2 regions of the Granulicella aggregans genome follow, and region 2 is predicted to be linked to the other one. Evidence: predicted binding sites of a transcription regulator. Region 2 holds the regulator's gene; the other holds the start of a gene.
The links. The regulator LexA, encoded in region 2, represses DNA repair genes until DNA is damaged. The targets are predictions, from matches to a motif close to CANTTCGCTTTTTATTCGC.

Region 1: a site for LexA is predicted at 6,102-6,120, ahead of OHL18_RS08475 (ImmA/IrrE family metallo-endopeptidase). Genes of this name have one in related genera too.

What each region holds. Positions count from the first base shown of each region.
Region 1 is NZ_JAGSYE010000001.1:2,117,830-2,125,181, forward strand. Features, by position in the region: gene OHL18_RS08450 (ABC transporter permease) at 1-209, shown strand, start outside; gene OHL18_RS08455 (hypothetical protein) at 243-1,787, shown strand; gene OHL18_RS08460 (hypothetical protein) at 1,784-2,815, opposite strand; gene OHL18_RS08465 (hypothetical protein) at 2,953-4,659, shown strand; gene OHL18_RS08470 (hypothetical protein) at 4,688-5,980, shown strand; gene OHL18_RS08475 (ImmA/IrrE family metallo-endopeptidase) at 6,141-6,653, shown strand.
Region 2 is NZ_JAGSYE010000003.1:193,553-200,904, forward strand. Features, by position in the region: gene OHL18_RS16155 (family 43 glycosylhydrolase) at 1-620, opposite strand, end outside; gene OHL18_RS16160 (pentapeptide repeat-containing protein) at 1,044-2,471, opposite strand; gene OHL18_RS16165 (REP-associated tyrosine transposase) at 2,762-3,235, shown strand; gene OHL18_RS16170 (alpha-L-fucosidase) at 3,263-4,918, shown strand; gene lexA (transcriptional repressor LexA) at 4,999-5,607, shown strand; gene OHL18_RS16180 (efflux RND transporter periplasmic adaptor subunit) at 5,732-6,934, shown strand; gene OHL18_RS16185 (DUF4097 family beta strand repeat-containing protein) at 6,964-7,352, shown strand, end outside.

The sequences.
Region 1 (7,352 bases), on a different contig from region 2:
CGGTCGCAGGCATCGTGGTCGGCGTGGTGGGGAGCTTCGCGTTGAGCGCGATTCTGCAGAACCGGTTCCCGACGCTCGACTTCGTGATCAATCTTCCCTACGTATGGAAGGCGGTCGTGATCGCGTTCGCTGGAGCTCTGCTGGGGGCTTTCTATCCGGCGCTGAAAGCGGCAAGCAAAGATCCGATCGACGCTCTGGCTTACGAATAGGCTAACGTTCCAGGCACAGAGGATTGTCTTCGCATGGTGAGAACATATCGGATCGTGATTCCCTTGCTGGCTGTGTGGCTGCTGGGATGGGTCTTTCTCTCATGGCCCGCGATCCAGGACGATGCGCTGATCCATCTCCGCTACGCGGACAATCTCGTCCGTTGCCACTTCATTACGTATGACGGCGTGCATCGGGACTATGGGGCATCAAGCCTTCTGTACGTGGCTTTGCTGGCGTCGCTGCGGGAGTTTTCGGCTTCGGCGAATCTGGCTCGGGGAGTCTCGAGCGCGGTTCATGTGCTGCTCTTTACAGGATTGGCGTGGGGATTCTGGTCGCGTGGCAAGAACTGGGGCTCGATAGCGCGCCTGGCTGCTCTGACCTTGCTGGTGATGATCGTTCTGCCGGGCGCGGTGCGCTGGCTGGATGATGGCATGGAGACGGGGATCGTGGCCGGATTCGCGACGGTGCTGGCTTGGCTGCTGCATGGCGAGAGCTCGCGGGCAGATGGTGACGGGGCGAAGCACAGCGCGATTCGATTCATCGCGATGGTGGCGCTGGGGTTTTTCACCGTGGTGCTGCGGACAGAGTTGTCGCTTCTTTGTGCCGTCGGGTTTTTGCTCCTGCTGGTTTCAATGAATGCGGGGCGGAACGGCAAAGGCAACCTGGCCGCAGGAGCGGGTTCGGCCCATCTCTTGCTGGGGGCGTTTGCTGCGATCGGATTGATCTATGCGACCATGCACACGCTGCTGCCGGACACTGCGTTGGCAAAGTCGCACGGGATTGCCCACTGGTTCAACCCGATCCACGATACGGCCGTGACGCTGGGTGGCGCGATGTCCTTTGGCGCGGGGATGCTGATCTTCTGGTTGATCACTCTAACGCTGGTGTTGATGCGGCGAGGCATCTCATTGAAGCTCCTGCTGGCGAACTGCTTCTTTCCGGTGGTGCTGGCGCTGGCGGCTTTGAGAGGGCAGGAGATTCAGGGCGTGCGGTACTTTGCGTGGACGTTCTTCTTCGCGATCGTCTGGAACATCCTTGAGCTTGGGAGCAGTGAAGCTGGCGATCCTCGAGGGCGGTGGCTGGTGTATGGGTTTCTGGTCTTGCTGGCGATCGAGTTACCGTTCGAGGCGATTGCGATGCATCGCGTCCTGACCCATCGCGGCGAGATGATGCGAGAGTTCGAGGCGGAGCGGTTGAGCCTGCTTCGGAATGAGCGGGGGATTGCTTCAGATATTGGTTACATCGGCTACTTTACGGGGGCGAAGATATGCGATCTCGCTGGGTTGGTGAATGGTCGAGAGGCTGCCCGGTTGAGCAGCCTGGAGCGGGCTCATGCGTGCGTGGAGACCAGCCCGGACTTTATCTTCGCAAACGTAAGCCAACTGGCCCCGCTAGCGCGGATGATGGACCTCTCACAATGGAAGGTCTGCGGGCGATATGAGTTCACGAACGTGACGACTCCTGACACGCACTATCTGGTGGTGCGGCCCAAGGTCGCTCCGGCGGCGTGCTCGGCGACGGCGGGATCGCCCGAGTCGCTCGAAAGCATCCTCCCAGCCGCCCCTGTCGCGCGCTAGATATCTTCCGTGGCTGTCTGCATTGCGGCCTGCACGGTCGCTGGAATGAGGGCGACGGCGAAGGGAAGAAAGATTCTGACCTCGTCGATCTTGCCTACGACACACCAGAGCAGAAGGAAGATCGTCGAGCCTCCGAGCAACGCCGCCGATGGGCCGGGCAGAGCTTCGCGGCGGCGAATGAAGAAGTTCATCGTCCAGGCCCAGGGCAGCATGAAGATCAGGAACGGAAAGATCCTGAGATGATCGGTGACGTTCAGGACTAGCTGGAAGACCGGAGTCGATCCGTAGCTGGCGTGGGGATAGGCGACGTGCATCAGGTAAAACTGGATGCCGCCGCTGAGCAGAACGCCTGCCAAGGCAGTCGCGGCCATCGTCCAGCGGGATAGCGAGAATCCCTTTAACCCGCTGAGGCAGACGAGCAGAAGGCCTAGATTGACTGCGACTGCGAGGTCCGCTCTAACCAGGCCCTGAGCGGAGGAGAAGAGCAATATGCCGGCGAAGGTCGCCCATGCGGGCCTTGGCCAAGAGGCATCCGGAAGCGGCGTTAGCAGCCAGAGAGCGGCCACGACGAGGGCGGCGGAGGGAAGTGTCTCTGGGCGTTGATACCAGATGAGCCAGGCGAGATAGAACTGAGTCATCGCAAGAAACGCCGCCGAACCGGCCCAACGAAGGGAGTTGCTCGCGGTACGGTAGAGGGCCGAGTTGCGCAGGAGTGAGTAAAGGAGAAAGACCGCCAACAGGCCTGAGAGGCCGTCTAGCAGCGTCATGGCGTGACGAAGGCCCACATGGCCGTGCGTGGCGATGAAGTTTGCCAGCCAAATCGCGCCCACTCGATATTGGTTGGGAGCGGCGGCGGTTCCGGCGAGCACGTCACGGAAGGCTTGCGGCTCGCTGTAGAACTGCCGGCTGTAGCTCCAGTAGTCGAGGAACGTTGCGGCGAAGACGATGCATGCCAGGAGGGTCTTCGTAATCTTTTCCGGAGACCGCGGATTCCGCAGGTTCGTAGGGGATTGTGTAGGAGCGGACATTAGGAGCGGGCAGGGGCCTTTCGCAAGAGGCTGCGTTGATGAAGCGCGGCGGTCGGTTTAGTTCCGTTACTATACAGGAAACCCAGACAGCTTCTTTTGACCTTGATCGGCGACAAAAATCGTCCGGAGACGCGAATTTGAACGTTGCCCCTACTGCATTACCCAACCCGAACTCCCACTCTTCAGCGGAAGACCGAAGAGAGGCGCAGTCCGGCGCGCGGCGCAGGAGAGATGCGCTTCCGGCGAGGCTGGCGCGATGGTGTCTCCTTGCAGTTGCGGCAGTCTTCTTCGCGTTTCACTTCGTTCATCTGAGCGCGGACTTCCCGAACCATTCGCCCTGGATGGACTGGTCGAAGTACACGGATGAAGGCTGGTATGGCGATGGAGCGATCCGGCAGATTCAGCTTGGGCACTGGTATCTTCGCGGGGATTTCAATCCGGCTGCGGCGCTGCCGGTGTGGCCGCTGCTGGAGTGGTGCTTGTTCTCGTTCACGGGCGTGAGTCTGATTGCGGCAAGGGCGCTTTCGGTCAGCGTGTTCGGAGCGACGTTGCTGGTTGCGTACCTATTGATGCGGCGGTGTTCGATCACTGGCCGGACCGGTGCGGACGGTTATTTTGCAGTGGCTCCTTCAGCGGGTGTTGCACTGCTTGCGGCGAGTCCTTTCTGCTACGCGTTTACACGGTTGGCTATTCTTGAGCCGTCGCTGGTCTTGCTGGGCATGCTGGCGTTACTGGCGGCGACGGCGGAGCGGCGATGGTTGGCGACGATGTCTCTGGGAGTTCTGCTCCCTGCGATGATCCTGACGAAGACGACCGCAGTGTTTCTTGTGCCATCGATCGCCTGGATGCTCTGGGCGGCTTCGGGGCATCGGATTATCAGGTTTTTTCGGATCGGGATTCCGGCGGCGATTGTGGCGGCTGCGATATGGGCCGGCTACTTCTACCTTGTCGTCAAGCCGCGATTTCTTGAGGACTATCGCTATCTCTTCAGCGCGAACGCGTACACGGGCATCACGCGAGAGAACGCCTGGGAGGTTGTGGCGACGACTGTTCGAGATGGGATCTGGATGGGGAAGTTGACCTATCCGGCGGCGTTGCTCGCTATGTTCGTGGCGGTGATCTATTGCCGAAGGCTATTTCGGAATCCGCTGATTCCCTCCTTGATGTTCTGGGCGTTCGGCTATGCTGGCTTCCTGGCGTATCACAACAATCTGCAGCCGAGATACTACCTGGTGATTGCGGTTCCGCTGACGATGTTGCCGGTAATTGTGGCGGAAGAGATCTATTTCGCGGCACCTGGATGGTTGACGCCTGCCCTGCCGATTGCGCGAGGCACGTTTGTTGCGATCACCGGAACGGCACTCGCGGCGATTCTTTCCGTGAACACGCTGCAGACGGCGAAGTTTATTGGTCAGCCGGAGTACACCTTTCTGGACGCAGCGAAGCGGCTGAAGGGCGTGGTTGAGGGCGACAAAGCTGCCCGGAATCACCTTGTGCTGTCGATCAGTGGGTCGGATCTATCGTTGATGACCGGGTTGCCGTCGATCTGCGATGACTTTGGAACGATGGCTCTCGAAGACCGCGTGGCCGCGTACAAGCCAGGGTGGTATGCGACCTGGAACCAGGTCGACGATGACAAGATGGACGCGCTGGCGCCGATGTATCACCTGCAGCGGGTTGCGGCGTTTCCGGCGTTCGATGATCCGGAGAGGAACCTGCTGATTCTGTACCGGCTCGATCCGCCGGTCGATGAGGTTCCGCGGCGGAAGCAGCACAAACTGGTCCCTAAGCGGCTCCAGACGGAGCTTGGGCAGCAGCCAAGCACGATCCAGTTGGCTCACTGAGGTTGTCGACGCGGCAGTTTGAACTACCGTGTCGCGTAAGCTGACTGAAGGAATGATGAACGGCTCACAAGCACTTACTGCCCGCATCGCACTTGGCATCGTGGCTGCCCTGGCGAGCGTGCTACTGACACTCTGGCCCAGGCTGAGGACCCTCTCGCAGGAGAGCTTCGACCGGATGGTCTTTGGGCTATTCGCATTGAGCAGGCTTGGACTCTTTGCGCTCATATTTCTTGTGTTTCGGATAGCGCCGCGCGGTGACGTTCCCGGGTACTACTTTGGGCAGGCACGGCAGGTGCTGGCGGGACTGCTGCCCTATCGCGACTTCGTCAGCAGCTATGCGCCGCTGCATCCGTATCTCGATGCGGGATTGATCTCGGCATGGCATTCGCCGCTTGCGATTGTGTTGTTCTCCGCTCTGGTTGAGTTAGCCATCCTTCCCCTGTGGCTGAGCGCTGGCAGAGTTTTTCTGCCGGAGGGGGAGCTTCGTGTAGCGGCGCTGCTCTACCTGGCCAGCCCGATCAGCCTGCAGTTCGTCATGATCGACGGGCAGGACAATGTGGTGATCGCGGTTCTGCTCGCGCTGTCGGCGCTGCTGGTGCTGCGGTCGCACGTCTTCGCGGCGGGGGCATCGTTTGGAGCGTCCGTGGCGGCGATCAAGTTCCTGCCGCTACTGTATGCTCCGGCGTTCTTCTTCTCCGTGCCGCGCCGGTGGAAGATGGCGGCGGGGGCGGTGGTGGTCTGCGGGGTGGTGTATGGCGGATTTCTGCTGGCGGGGGCGCCGATCCTGACCCCGCTGGCGGCGGAGGGCGATCTCTGGTCGGCGGGCGATCTGCCTTATGTGATTGAGGCGATCTTCGGGATCAGCGTTCCGCCGAGGCTGAGCGATGCGTTTGTGCTCCTGGTGCTGCTGGGGATCTTTGGGCTGACAGCCAGGGCGGCGCTTCGCGCCGATACTGCGACCCGTATGCGAACCCTGACCTACGGGATGGCGGCGCTGACGCTGGCGTTTCTGGTGTTTTCGAAGAAGTCGTGGCCGCCGTACCTGATGCTGGCGCTGTTTCCGGTTTGCCTGCTGGTCGTTGGCGGGGGAGTGGTTCGTGAGCGGTGGAAGGTGGCGGCTTTCGCAGTGTTTAGTGTCGTTTCGGTGACGGAGCACAGCTATTGGGCGAGTTCGCTGGCGCAGTTCAACTCGGCGAAGTTTCATCAGGCGCTGCTGGCGGGGGAGTCGGAGGCGGTTCTAATGCTGTTGCTGGAGTTGCTGCTGATTGCGGGGTATCTGTGGCTGCTTTGGGAGGCGGTGGGGCGGATTCGGAAGGGGTAGCACCTGAAGAGGCAGAATGCTCGAAAAGTTAGTTGTGGGCTTAGAGTAGGTGTCGCGTTGTGAACATTTTGCATTTCAAAGCTCGGAGCCATTCAAGCGTATGGTATCCTCTTGAAAGAATATTTTCGCTTAATGTTCGCCATTGAGCACGGGGAGGTGCATGATGTCGGCCACAATCCAAAAGCCAAACTATGGGCTTGCGCAATCTAGAGCGCTGGAACTTCTTTTCAATGCAGGGATCGGTGTGCCTCCTGTGAATCCGATTTCGATTGCGGAAGAAATTCTTAAGATTCCCGTTCGATTTGTCACTTTCAAAGCAAGTGAAAGCGAGCGAATTTCGGGATTCTATGACGGCGAAGATGACGTGATCGTTGTAAATCGAGATGAATTTCCGCTTCGGCAAACGTTCACAATAGCTCATGAATTAGGGCATAAAGTGCTCCATGAAGAGTGGGCGCGATCTTCCGAGTATCAAGTTCTTCTGCGAAATCCTCTCGAGCAAAATCGGGACTTCAGGGAGAAGGAAGCAGACGCGTTTGCTGCCAATCTTCTTATGCCCCGGTTCATGATGGACGAATATTACTCAGACCTATCACACTCTGAACTATCCCGGCTCTTTGCAGTGTCTGTCCCTGCGATCAAGGCACGTCTCTCATTCCTGTATGGCATCTGAACGGGACAAAGCCAAAAGCGCTATTACGAACACGGATTCCACTGATCCGGAACTGAATGCTGCTCTTGCTGACGCCGCCGGTCTGCAACATCGTCTGGCCGTCGAGGCTAATCGTCACAAAGAGGCCATGCGGACTGTTGAACTAGGCGTGATAGGGCGCTTGGTTGGTGGCGAAGCGAATTCACCTATCGCAGTGGCAACAATCGTAGTGGTCGCAGGAATAGCTGCGGTAGTCATCTCTGTGTGGATGGCCTCTCGAAGCCAAAAGCCAGAATCTGCTGAATATTGGTCGAAGATGGTCGAACGCTTCCTAGCGCTGATAATAAGCGGAATGTCATTCATATTCGGCCGCAGCGGTCGTCGTTAGGTTGCAATTTCAATTGCGGCCTCACCGAATGTCGATCCTCGTTGACTCTCCGGGCACTCTCGGCTATCTTTAAGACTCGCGCAGTCCCGCGTCTGCACGTCTGTGTCTTTCTGTCCTGCGGGGCAGGCTCTCCAGGCAGGTACTTCCAAGGGACAGCGGTGGCAGCAGCATTCGATGGATCCAGTAGGAGTCGCCGGCAGTTTGGCCGCCCCTGAAGCACCCATCCCACAGGCAATGCGCGTTCCAGCAGCCGGTTCAGCCCTTTCAGGCGTCCCGTCCTTTGCGTGATTCGAGCGATTTTGCTCATTCGCGCTGATCGGATGTGGTTTGGA
Region 2 (7,352 bases):
GGAGCGGCAATGAAAGCAGTCTTCTCTACATTCATCAAGTCGTCGGTCAACTTGGCAACGAAGAAACCTTTCGTTGGACGGCTCTCGAAGATCAGGTATGCCGATCCGTCATCGTCGACAAACTGTCCAATATCGCGGCTCTCTTCACCAAGCGGCCTGAAGCTCTTCACATACTTGTACTGGCCGTCGATCCGGTCACTGACCGCGACCATCACACGAGCTAATTTGTAGGGCGCGTCGTCAAGATGCGCATACATCACAAATTTGGCTCCCTTTCGTCCGACGAACACCTTGGGCCTCTCAAGCACCCAATGAGGTCCCAGACGTTCCGGATCAGCGAGTACCAGCACTTGGCCACGGGATTCCCAGTGAACAAGATCGCGTGAAGAGTAGCAGGCTACGTAGCGCTTATCAGGATCGTTGCTGGGAGTCCGGTCCTCGCCAAACCAGTAGTAAACGTCCTTATACAAAGTGACTCCGCCCCCGTGCGCCTGAATGCGTTGACCATGGCTGTCGAGCCACGGGTCGCCGGGGCGAATTACATCCTGTCCCACGCACAATGTAGAACTCGCCAGACTCAACACGCCAGCGACCAGCCACCGCTCAAATTGCCTTTTCAAGTTCGAGTCTCCTTATTGACCTGAGCCTTGACCCTCCATCCGTGGAGCAGCCCGTTCCATTCTCGCCCCTTTTCGGCCTATGATGTTCCCCCTCTTCGATCGGCCAGGGAGAAGCACTCTGCCATGCCCGCCTCTGGAGGTGCAGCGCCATCATATCCCTTTTATTTTCCATCAGTTAAACCGAAGACTCCAATCGCCCAGCTAGGGCGATCGTGAAAATTCAATCTTTTGCGTGAATTGGCGGCAAAACTTCAAGCTTATGGGGTCTGGTCGGTTCAACCTTATGCGGTATGCGAACCGGTAGCCTGCTCAAAAACAACGCGGGGCGCTTCAGCCTTATGCGTAAACCCACATCAAACGTAAAATTGGTGCACTCGGTGCACTCATTGCCGAGCCTGATCTGGATTTCAACCCCTTACGTTCTTATCGCTTGATCAAGTGATCGAGTTGTTTCAAGATGCCAGGCAGATGTTCACCCAAGACTGAGGTCGCTTCGTTCAAGGAAATCCTTACCAATTGCTCTTGAAAGCTTTTCAGTAAGTTTGATACGAAGCCTGGGGATTTATCTTTTCGTGCTAAGTCATCTTCAAGGCGTTGAATAGTATCATTTACCTCGATAGATGATTGGTTTTGGCGGGGAAGGTCTGCTACGAATGCTCTGATTTCGCCAATTAGAGAGCTCAATGCACTCGCATCGGATCCACTCTCGAACACGGTTTCAACTGTCGCATTGTCAAACGCAATAGCCACAGCAGTTGCGGGCCCCAGAACTTGAACGGTATTGGTAGTCTTGCTCAGGATTCTAGGAAAGACTTCATCCAATAGCAGGCTTTTCTCTATCCGAAGTCTCTCATTCTCCCTCAGACTTTCGCGAAGTTCTACTTGAGCCTCTCGCAACCTCTCCGCATAGATGCGGAGTTGTGAAAGAGCGTTGTCGTCCACTTCTTCGACTCTAATAGTTATCAATACGCCGCCGTTCGTTTCGGTGATCGACGCCAATCGTAATCTGCAATCAGGATTGATCTTTGAGGGTTCGTGAAGGAGAGCTGGAAATGTATTAATCTCTAAGGCAGTTATTCCTTCCGAATAGAAGAGCTCAATAACTGGCTGATTCCCATAGAGCTTTTCAAATTCTCCAATAGCGAAATTTGAAGCGGTCTTGGCCTCTTCGTCCCAGAAAACGGCCTCGCACTTTATTCCTTTGATTGACCACCCAGCACGCTGAGTCTCCCAAAGGCGAGCCTTAGTGATGTCCGCACCATCTAAAACCGCAAGATGAAATATCGCGAGATTGAAATTCGTGTTTTTTGCGACAACATTGCGAAAGCTAGCCCGTCTCAAGATGGCTTGGGTGAAGTCCGCGGAGGAAAGATTGGCTTGATCTAACCGAGCGGAACTCAGCTCTGCACCCGCCGCTATGACATTGGTGAGAATTGAACCTTCGAAGGTCGCCCCTTTCAACTCAGCTCTTGTTAGATCACATTTTTCAAGATGACAGTTTGCGAAATTCGCTGAATTTGCTTTCGCGGTCCGAAGATTTGCATTAGTCAGATCTGCACGCTTGAGGACAGCACCACCCAGCATCGCCCCCCGGCAGTCCATGCTCTTGCATTTTGCATCTGTCATTGAAGCCCCGCCCAGGAACGCTCCCATGAAGTCTGTGTGGTAAAGAAATGCCCGATCAAGATGGGCTTTGGACAGCTGGGCTCCTTGCAGATTGAAACCGCTCAAAAACTTGCCCACCAGTTGAGCTTTCCTCAGATCCGGAACGATACTTGGGTTATCAGAACGCCACTGATTCCAAACCTTCTTACCTTTGGAGAGTTTTTCTAGGTGAATCGTATTTGCCATCAGATGGGCATCTTCACGGAACTATGTTTTGACCGGTTATACCATTTAGCAAAGGGTGATTGGCGCCACTCCTTCATTCCGGGCTTCGCTCTCGATACGCTTGCGGAGAGATCGTCAGGCGCAACTCGATCGCGACCATTTCCTCAAGCCCACCAGCTCCTCACCGAGCGCCGCCCCACCTGCCACGAGCAGGCAGAGACTGTCTTGCTTAAGGGCACGGCTTCAGACAAACCTTATTCGCAGAACCTTAAGAAATCTCTGCGAACACCGATCCGCATTGCGATACGCTGTTGCCACTCATCATGGCGATCCCGACGCGCACCGCCCGACTCGGCACCTTTTTCATCACCACAGCGACCTACAATCGCCGCCGCCTCTTCCAGGTCGAATCCAACGCCCTGCTCGTGATCGACACCCTCCAGCACTACCGCCGCGAAGGCAACTACAAACTCCACGCCTTCGTCGTTATGCCTGACCACATCCATCTCCTGCTCACTCCCGAAACCGTCACCCTCGAACGCGCCATCGGCCTCATCAAAGGAGGCTTCTCCCGCCGCCTCGCCTCAAATCTTCCCGTCTGGCAGCGCAGCTTCACCGACCACCGCATCCGCGACGCAGAAGAGTTCACAATCCGCCGCAACTACATTCACGAGAACCCCGTCCGCGCACATCTGTCCGAGGCCGCCGAAGCCGATCCCCACTCGTCTGCGTCCCTTTCCTTATTTAGCAAACCCACCACGTTCGACACGCTCCTACTGCTCTGAAACAATAGACGCTGCGCCCACAAACCTATGAATCGTCGCCAAGTCCTCATCCACTCCGCCCAGTTGGGCCTCGGTCTCGCCGCCCGTCAAGCACTCGGCCAGGCAGGCGAACACGCAGCCGCTCCCCGAGCTCTTCCCTCCCCCGACCAGATCGCCTGGCAGGACCTCGAAGTCGGCATGTTCGCGCACTTCGCCCCCAACACCTGGCAGGACAAGGAGTCCGACGACCTCTCCACGCCCCTGTCCGCCATTAATCCAGCGAAGCTCGATACCGACCAGTGGGCACGCACCGCCCTCGCTCTCGGCGCGAAGTACATCGTCTTCGTCGCCAAACATCAAGGCGGATTCTGCACCTGGCAGACCCAGACCACCGAATACAGCATCCGCAACACCCCCTGGCGCGGCGGCAAGGGCGATGTCGTCGCCGACGTCGCCGCCTCCTGCCGCAAGTTCGGCCTCAAGCTCGGCGTCTACGTCTGCCCCCGCGACGACCACTTCGGTGCCAAGACCGGCGGCATCTGCGCCACACCCGAACTCCAGCAGCGGTACAACACCATGTACCGCCAGCAACTCACCGAGGTCCTCTCACGCTACGGCGAGATGGTCGAAGTCTGGTTCGACGGATCGACCGCTGCCCCCGTCTCCGACATCCTCGCCAAGTACCAGCCACACGCCATGGTCTTCCAGGGCCCGGCGGCGACGATCCGCTGGGTGGGCAACGAAGACGGCATCGCCCCCAACCCTTGCTGGAACGGCATCAGCCGCGCCGACGCCCGCACCGGCACCGCCACCTCTCTCAACAGCGACCCCGACGGCGACACCTGGATGCCCAACGAGGTCGACGTCTCCATCCGCCGTCCCGACTGGTTCTGGAGCACGAAGAACGAAAACAAAGTCCTCACCGTCGATCAGCTCCTCACGATCTACTACTGCTCTGTAGGCCGGGGCTGCCAGCTTCTCCTCAACATCCCCGCCAACCGCGATGGCCTTCTCGCCCAGCCGGACTGCGACGCCGCAGCCGCCTTCGGGACACAGCTTCAGCAAAGATTCAAGAAGCCCATCGCAGCAACTTCAGGCAGCAGCGACGAGATTCTGCTGCGTCTTCCCGTCCCCACAAAGATCGACACCGTGATCCTCCAGGAGGACACCTCCAGGGGAGAACGCGTCCGCGAGTATCGCATCGAAGGGCGAATCGGCGGGGTCTGGCGCGAACTAGGCACCGGAACCTCGATAGGCCACAAGCGCATTCAGCCCGTCGAACCAACTACGGTCGATGCTCTTCGCATGGTTGCGACCGTCCACCAGGGAACTCCTTACCTACGCACCTTCGCCGTATTCAACGTCGGAGTCGCTCCGCCTACAGGCTGGGACACCAAACCGCAGGTCTGGGCGGCCGATCTCGTGGGTTCATGGAGCGAAGGCAAATTCTCCCTCGATCTGACCTCAAAGATCGACAGCGCCAAGCAGTACCGGCTCCGCTTCGTTCCTACGTCGGGCGAAGTCAAGGCTCTACGGACGGTCGTCCTGACCCTTCACGGAATCCCTCAGCCCAACCTGGTCAAGCCGGTCGCCGGAAGACGCGACGAACTCACCCTCGACATCACCGAAGTCGGCGGCACCGTCCAGATCGCGGGCGCCGTTGAAGGAGCAGCCGCCGGCCAGATCCTGCTTCAGAAGCTGTAGCGAAGTTCCCAAGAGGGTTCGCCGCAGATATTTTTTCGCACAGCCTTGCGCTTCGCCTTTTATTCGCTACAATTGGTGGCATGGCAATCACACGTCGGCAAAAAGAGGTCATCGACTTTCTTTCCAGCTTTACCCATAAGAACGGCTACTCTCCGTCTTACGAAGAGATCGCCGCCGGCCTCGGGCTGAGCAGCCTGGCCACCGTACACAAGCACGTAACCAACCTTCAGAGTAAGGGGCTCCTTCAGCGCGCCCACAACCGCAGCCGCTCAATCGACGTGATTCCCGTGCGTCCGCCCAAGAAGACGGCCTCCGACCGCCTACCCCTAATGGGCCGAATCGCCGCCGGCCAACCGGTTGAGGCCGTTGAATCGGCAGAGAGCATCTCTCTGAGCGACATCATCGGAACCCGCGAGGTCTTTGCGCTCGAAGTTCGCGGCGACTCCATGCGCGATGAGCATATCGTCTCCGGAGACTACGTCCTGGTCGAACGCACGAAGTCCGCGCGCGAGGGAGAGATCGTCGTCGCCCTGATCGACGGCGCGGAGGCCACGCTCAAACGCTTCTATCGCGAAGGTGCCAACATCCGTCTTCAGCCATCGAACGCCGAGATGGCACCCATCTACGCGCCCGCCGCAAGCGTCGCCATCCAAGGCCGAGTCCTCGGCATGCTCCGCAAATACTCCTGAGCAACTTGCCTCGTCTTTCACTACGCCCTAACCTCTAAACCCTATTCCCTGTTTTTTCACGGAACCATCCTCCGCGCGTCTACGTAACAGCATGTGAAACGCAAAGACTCGGAGGATCTCGTTCATGGCACAACGCAAACGCAGGAACATCTGGCTCTGGGGCGGACTAGGCGGCTTTGTTCTCCTCATCGTCCTCGGTGTAACCCTGGTCGCGAAGGGCAAGAAGACAACCTTCGAGCCTTCGCAGCTTGCCAAGGCGGAGTCTGGTGACATCGCCCGCTCGGTCGTCGCAACCGGCAAGGTTCAGCCTATTACCAAGGTTGAAGTCAAGTCGAAGGCCAGCGGCATCGTCACCAAGCTCTTCGTCGACATCAACGCTCGCGTCACCAAGGGACAGGTCCTCGCCCAGCTCGATCAACAGGAGATCCTCGACCAGGTCGCAGCACAAAAGGCGACGCTGGCCGCCTCCCAATCCAATCTTCGCGCCACCTCCGCCGCCATCGACTACGACAAGGTCAACGCCGAAGCCCCCGACCTGCCCATGTACAAGCACACCTACGAGCGCGCGCTTGAGATGTCAAAGGACGGCGTCGTCTCGAAGCAGTCGCTCGATGACGCGCAACAGAAGTATCTCGCTGCCGTCAACGTGCGCGACAAGGCCGTCTCGCAGATCTCCGTGGATACCTCGAAGATGCACCAGGCGCAGGCGCAGGTCGAGCAGGCCCAGGCCTCGCTCAAGCAGCTTGAAGACCAGCTCAGCTACACCACGATCGTCTCTCCCATGGATGGCATCATCCTCTCCCGCGACGTCGAGGTGGGCGATGCGGTCAGCTCGATCCTCGTCCTGGGTTCCACTGCAACGCTGGTCATGACTATCGGCGACACCCACCAGGTCTACGTGCAGGGCAAGGTCGACGAGGGCGGCATCGGGCAGGTCTACATGGGCCAGCCCGCGCGCATCAAGGTCGAATCCTTCAAGGACAAGACCTTCCAGGGTAAGGTCACGCGCATCGCGCCCCTCGGTGTGGAGAAAGACAACGTGACGACCTTCGAGGTCCGTGTCTCGATCGACAACCCCGGCGGCGAGCTCAAGGCCAACATGACCGCGAACGCCGAGATCATTCTCGACGAGCATAAAAACATTCTCACCGTCCCCGAGCAGGCCGTCCTCTACGACAAAGATCGCAACGCCAGCGTTGAAGTGCCGGATCCTGCCCAGAAGGGCGGCAAGCGAAAGATCGACATCAAGGCTGGCATCTCAAACGGCACCAAGACCGAAGTCCTTGCCGGCCTGAAGATCGGCGATACCGTGATCCTGCAGCAGTAGGCTGACTGACCTTCAACAAGGAGCCGCACGTGAACTTTAAAAATATCGCTCTTATCTTCGCAATCGGACTCGGATTCGCAGGTGCGACATCGACCGCATTCGCCGCGGAAGGCACCTTTGCCAGAACGCTCAACGTAAGCGGCGCGCCCGCCATTATGGTCTCGACCGGCTCAGGATACATCCACGTCAGCACCGGCTCGCAGTCGGAGGTCCGCATCAACGCCAAGGTAAAGTCTCAACACGGATGGGGCTTCAATGGCAGCAAAGGCTCCGACGAAGATCGCGTCCGCGACATTACGTCGAACCCTCCCATCGTGCAGAACGGCAGCACCATCACCATCGGCGAAACGCACGGCGACTCAAACCGCTTCCGCAACATCGAGATCGACTACGACATCAGCCTTCCGGCCTCGACGAC